Regions from separate parts of the Eubacterium sp. AM46-8 genome, predicted to be linked through region 2. Evidence: predicted binding sites of a transcription regulator. Region 2 holds the regulator's gene; the other holds the start of a gene.
What was found. Region 2 encodes LexA, which represses DNA repair genes until DNA is damaged. Its sites were predicted from a motif close to CNAACANNTGTTNG; they were not measured.
Positions count from the first base shown of each region.

Region 1: the regulator LexA is predicted to act here: its motif matches at 1,706-1,719, upstream of recA (recombinase RecA).

Region 1 is NZ_QSEU01000001.1:57,315-60,750, forward strand. It holds gene DW963_RS00305 (regulatory protein RecX) at 1-544, opposite strand, end outside; gene recA (recombinase RecA) at 559-1,629, opposite strand; partial or broken gene DW963_RS00315 (CinA family protein) at 2,034-2,521, opposite strand; gene pgsA (CDP-diacylglycerol--glycerol-3-phosphate 3-phosphatidyltransferase) at 2,524-3,066, opposite strand; gene rimO (30S ribosomal protein S12 methylthiotransferase RimO) at 3,067-3,436, opposite strand, start outside.
Region 2 is NZ_QSEU01000004.1:48,369-51,804, reverse strand. It holds gene DW963_RS03825 (DEAD/DEAH box helicase) at 1-731, opposite strand, end outside; gene yneA (cell division suppressor protein YneA) at 877-1,254, opposite strand; gene lexA (transcriptional repressor LexA) at 1,433-2,053, shown strand; gene rsfS (ribosome silencing factor) at 2,415-2,765, opposite strand; gene yqeK (bis(5'-nucleosyl)-tetraphosphatase (symmetrical) YqeK) at 2,769-3,365, opposite strand; gene nadD (nicotinate-nucleotide adenylyltransferase) at 3,377-3,436, opposite strand, start outside.

The DNA of each region.
Region 1 (3,436 bases), on a different contig from region 2:
TATAATCAGCGTTCTCTATATCTATATGTTTCTTTTCAACAAATGCCTTTGCCTGTTCTAATTCTATATCACAGTTATCCGCATAAAATTCGTCACAAACTCTGCTGATAATATCTGCATCAACGCCTTTCTGCTTTAACTTAAGTTCAATCTGTCTTCTTGGCTTATTACCTGCCTTAAAATTAACATAATTCTCTGCAAAACGCTCATCATTAATATATCCAAACCTGGTTACATACTCTAATGCATAATCTATACACATATCAGGATAATATCCATCTCTAAGCTTGTCCTCTAAACCTTTTCTTGTATAATCCTTATTCTTAAGCAATGCCATCGCTCTTACCGTTGCACGCTTAGATAACACATCATCTATCAGAGAATCATATGCTTCTTTCCTGACAGACTCTCCATCCTTAATTCCAAACTTTCTTAATTCTGCTGCATATAAAGCAAATGCAGGCTCATAATTAATATATACAAGCCTGCGTTTCTTAGTAAGTTCTTTAATGGATGTGACAATAAGTTCAATATTATCTTCCATAACCCACCTTAATATTACTCTTCTGTATCTGCTTTCTTCTTAGCCTTAGTCTGCTTAGCATCATCAGATGCTTCTGCTTCCTTAACACCGTCCACAATTCCGTAGTGTTCTCTTACTCTTCTGTCAACTTCTTCTCTTATCTCTGGATTATCAAGAAGGAACTGCTTAGCGTTCTCTCGTCCCTGTCCAATCTTATTGCCCTCATATGAGAACCATGCTCCACTCTTCTGGATAATACCTGCATTAGAAGCAAGATCAACAAGATCTCCTTCTGTAGATATACCTTTTCCAAAAAGAATATCAAACTCTGCTTCTCTGAATGGAGGGGCAACCTTATTCTTAACAATCTTGACTCTGGTTCTGTTACCAATAACCTCACCATTCTGCTTAAGTGTCTCAATCTTTCTTACATCAAGTCTTACAGAAGAATAGAACTTAAGTGCACGACCACCTGTAGTTGTCTCCGGATTTCCAAACATAACACCAACCTTTTCACGAAGCTGGTTGATAAATATAACAACGCAGTTATTCTTGCTTACAACAGGTGTAAGCTTTCTTAATGCCTGTGACATAAGTCTTGCCTGAAGACCTACATGTGAATCGCCCATATCACCATCAATCTCTGCTTTAGGAACAAGAGCTGCAACTGAATCGACAATTACAATATCGACTGCACCAGATCTTACCATAGTCTCTGTAATCTCAAGTGCCTGCTCGCCACTGTCAGGCTGCGAAATATATAAATTATCAATATCAACACCAATATTCTTAGCATATACAGGATCCAGAGCATGCTCTGCATCAATAAAACCTGCAATACCGCCTCTCTTCTGTACTTCAGCAACCATATGAAGTGCAACTGTTGTCTTACCACTTGATTCAGGTCCATATATCTCTACAACTCTTCCTTTAGGAACTCCACCGATTCCCAAAGCGATATCCAGACTTAAAGAACCTGTAGGAATACATTCAACATTAAGATTAGCTGTTGATTCCCCAAGCTTCATTACAGAGCCCTTACCAAACTGTTTCTCAATATTAGAAATTGCCGCATCAAGGGCTTTCATCTTATCTTCATTAACCATACCTTAAACTCTCCTTTTGAACATGTGTTCGTTTTCTAAATAATATCTTATTATGCCTGCATTGTCAAGAACCTTTCGAACATTTATTCGTTATGTTTGTTTGTATACTGGAATAGTAAAAATATATCATATTATATATATTTTGTAAACATCTATTTATATTATTATATGTCAATATAATATTTTATACATAAGTTCAGCAACATTTTTTTAACTTGCAGTACCTGTCGAATGATAGTTGCATCAATTCATCGTAATATTTAATCCGATATCGTTATAAAACCCACTCTAATCCCAGCAAAAAAGACCTACTCAAGCCATCTTTCAAGCTTAATAGTAGGTCTTCAACGCCATAGCAAATAATATAGTAAATAATATAATAAAACTAATAATTACAATAATCTCTACCTGTTAGTCTTAATTATATCAAGAACAAACTTAAGTGCTTCCTTCGTAGACTGACACCTTATCGTGTGCCTGTCGCCTGACAAATCACATTCTTTAACATGTGTCTCACCCTTATAGCAACATCCAATATACACAAGTCCAACAGGCTTGTCATCTTCTCTTGAAGGTCCTGCAACACCTGTTACAGAAACACTGATATCTGCCTTAGATATTCTTACTGCTCCTTCTGCCATCTGGCAGCAGTTTCAGCACTTACAGCTTTATACTTCTCAAGAGTCTCATGCTTAACTCCAAGAATACGTTCCTTCGCCTCATTACTATATGTAATATAGCCCTCTTTAAAAATGTCTGAAGCACCGCTTATATTAACTATAGACGAAGCAACCATGCCGCCTGTGCATGACTCAGCTGTAGTTATAGTCAGGGATTTGTTCTTTAATGTCTCAACAAGAGCCTTATCAAGACAGCCGAGATAATCAACCATTATTATTTACCCGAACCTTCCAGAAAAACTTTATAATTCTTTGCAATATAATCAATAAGAGAAATCACTGTCAATCCTAATGATATATATATGAGAACAGTATTAATAATATTCATAAATGGTACATTAAGATTAAGAACAAGCATAATAATTGTAATCATCTGAAATGCTGTCTTGAACTTTCCCCAATAGCTTGCAGCTATAACAACACCATTATCTGATGCAACAAGTCTGAATCCGCTAATAATAAATTCTCTTGCAATTATAATAATAACAATCCATGCTGCAATTCTTTCAAGGTCAACAAGAGCAATAAGTGCAGAGCATACTAAAAGCTTATCTGCAAGTGGATCCATAAATTTTCCGAAGTTAGTAACAAGATTATACTTTCTTGCAATCTTACCATCTAAAAGGTCTGTTAAGCTTGCAAGAATAAATATTCCTACTGCAATATATTTGCCACATCCAATGTTAAGATACAGACATATCAGAAACAAAGGAATCATAATAACTCTTGCAATTGTAAGTTTGTTAGGTAAATTCATTTAAACATTTTCCTCCATTATTCCCATTAAATCATATTCAGTTGAACCGGTAATCTTTACAGATACGAAATCTCCTGACATAAGTTCCCTGTCACATTCAAAGAACACCATTCCATCAACATTAGGTGCATCCTTGTACGAACGTCCGACATAAGTATTGTCCTCTGCAATATAGCCTTCAACCATAACATCAATAGTCTTTCCAACCATTTGTGCTGACTTGTCAATAGATATTTCCTGTTGCAGAGCCATAAGCTCGTCTCTCCACGTATCCATTATATCCTGGTCAATCTGGTCCGGCATTGTTGCAGCCGGGGTATCCTCTTCCCTTGAATAAGTAAATACTCCAAGTCTGTCGAACTCAACTTCA
Region 2 (3,436 bases):
TTAACAGCTTTAATAATCTTTCTTAAAGTTTCAATTCGTTCCCTTCTGTCAGAAATGACGCTTATATGCTTGATTGTAGAAGGAATCTGGCTTGTATTACCAGAATTACTGTTAATATCAATGAATATTGGTTTGAAACACAAAGTATTAGTTCTTGTCTTCTTATCTACGCTTGCAGAGAATAAAAGAACCTGTGTGAACTTCATTAAAGACTTTCTTATTGCTTCTACATCCTGGATAAATGTCTTATCAAAGAGCTTGTCTGCCTCATCTAGAACAAGAGTCATAACCTCATGTACTTTAATCTTCCTGTTGCTTATGAGCTGATGTATGCGGTTAGGTGTTCCGATAATTATTGCAGGCTTATTAGATTTAATAGAATCAATCTGTCTAGATATATTCACATCTCCTATTAATGCAGCAGATGTAAATGTATTATCCATATGTGCAAATATATCTTTAAGTGTATTATTGACCTGTATTGCAAGTTCTGCTGTTGGAACAAGAACAACAGCCTGAATATTATGAGTATCTCTCTTTAATCTGTTAATAATCGGGATAAGATAAGCAAGTGTCTTACCTGTTCCTGTTGATGAACATGCTATAATGTCACGGTTGTCCATAATATGCTTATATGTCTGACGCTGTATTTCGGTCATATCGACGATTTTATTATCTGCAAGGTAATCTGATACACCATGAGAAATAGTCTCTATATCGCTGAATTTCATAGTCAATCTCCTTATGAATAAATTATTTAAATTTAGTTATATTTACAGCCATTTCGCTATCAATAAATTTTAACAAAAATGCAGTGAAAAGTCCAATATTAACTAGCTTTTCACTGCATGCGGGAAATGTATATGCAATTAGATATTATCTTACATCAGTTGAATAATAATATATTACAAGATTCTTACCTGAATGGATTGTGTCAGATGATAAATCATTCATCTGCATTATATTGTTAATATATGAAGTTGTATCTTCATTACCATTATTATATCTGTCAGCAAGTGACCATAATGTATCATTGTCTTCTACAGATACTGTTGTGTAATACTTATATGTTCGTGTTCTGTTCGAGTCATCAGAAGCCTTGACAATAATGCCTCCAATAGAAACGGCGAATATAAGAATTGAACATATAATAACCATTCTTAATGACTTGACAGTCATCTGTCTGTTTCTTCTGCGTCTGTCGCTTCTTTTCTTAGCTGCTGCTCTTCTATATATGTATTCTGAATTATTCATACGTAAAACCTCCAATCAAACAAGTGTTCTGTTGCTTATGAGTTGATTATATAATCAGAACATGCGTTTGTCAATAAAAATCGAACAAATTTTCCGAACATTTTTTCAGAAATTATGTTTGCACATAATGTATAAATGTGGTAAAATTATTTAAAAGAAATTAATGGAGGTTCGTAATATGGCATATGGCAGAATAACTCAGAAACAGTCTGAGATTCTTGAATATATTAAATCACAGATTCTTAACAAAGGATATCCACCATCAGTAAGGGATATATGTCAGGCAGTTAATCTTAAGTCTACATCATCTGTTCATGCACATCTTGAGTCTTTGGAGAAGAATGGATATATAAGAAGAGACCCGACTAAGTCGCGTACAATAGAGATAATTGATGATAACTTTAATCTTTCAAGGAGAGAGGTTGTTAATATCCCGTTATTAGGTCAGGTTGCCGCAGGACAGCCACTTCTTGCCGTTGAGAATATAACAGAGTACTTTCCTATCCCATCAGAATACATGCCAGGTGGAGAAGTATTCATGTTAAAGGTCAAGGGTGACAGCATGATTAATATGGGAATCTACGAAGGCGATCAGATAATAGTAAGAAAGCAGAATACAGCTTCTAATGGAGAAGTAATTGTTGCACTAGTAGATGATTCAGCAACAGTCAAGCGTTTTTACAAGGAGAACGGACACATAAGACTCCAGCCAGAGAACGATTTCATGGACCCAATCATCGTAGACGACTGCGAGATATTAGGTAAAGTAATAGGTCTCATCAGACTAGGTATAGATTAATTTTAATCCCTATGAAAATCCAGCCATAGATATATAAGAAATCCGATAACCAGCCATGAGAGCCTGGTGAGATGTCAAAGCAGCAAAACAAGCTTTCACGGTGTCCGGATTTAAATATATCTATAGCTGGATATATTTTTATATTATCACCAATTAACAACCTGTAATACATCGCAGCATCCCTGAGAATACGATGCCGGAGGTATATAGATAATCAGAACCGTTTGAGGACGCCGGCACTTGGTAAGCTGCTGCAGGCAGCGAACCTAGTACCGTTGCGTCCGAGACCGAGCGAAAGCGGGTTCTGATTATCTATATACCTCCGGCAGAGTTCCCTCCCGGGAAGCCACTTAAGCAGTAATTACAGGCTGTTAATATCAACCTCTTTACCATCACGCCATATACGTTCAATATTATAGAACGCTCTGTCATCCTCAGAGAATACATGAACAATAACATCCTTGTAATCAAGAAGAATCCATGAAGCTGTATTATAACCCTCAACCTTAGGATCATCATATCCAGCCTTGAACATTTCTTCTTCTACATTATCTACCATAGCCTGAATCTGGTTAGTATTGCTACCACTAGCAATAACGAAATAATCTGCAATAACAGATACATTGCTGATATCAATAACTCTGATATCTTCAGCCTTCTTATCCTGTAAGGCATCTATGATAACCTTTAACATATCCTTAGAATCTGTCATATCTTAATTCTCTCTTTCTTTAATAATCCCTTTGTAGTATTCGTAGGTATCAACGGTCTGTGTATCGATATTACGACCAGTTTTTCTTATATACGATAGGGTGTCGTCTAATATTACATAAGCCGCCATATCAATATCAGTGAATGCCATATGTCTTATGTCATCAAGATTGGCAGCTTTATTTCTGTAGGGTTCAATATAATCTGCAATGAATACAATCTTTTCTAATAAAGTCATTGCAGGCTTTCCTGTTGTATGCCATTGGATGGCAGAACATATTTCATCATCTTCAACATTGTACTTGTGTGCTGCATAATATGCACCAAGCTTTGAATGAAGCAGATAAGGACTTTCAAGCTCAATATCTGATATTGGAAGTCCAAATTGTTCACATTCAGCAATCTTTACATCATCAGGAACACATTTGGCACAATCATGAAGAAGACCTGCAATATACGCCTTGTTCATATCTGCACCATGACACATGGCAAGACAGGCACTTGCATTTGCAACACCAAGTGTATGCTGGTATCGCATGTTGTCTGTACGGAGTGCGTCTTTTACCTGTGTTCTTAATTGTTCAATATATTTGTTATCCATAATAGAACCTCTTAAACATAAAGTTTTCTGGACTTTATATACTCTTCTACTTCTTCGCCGACATCTTCTTT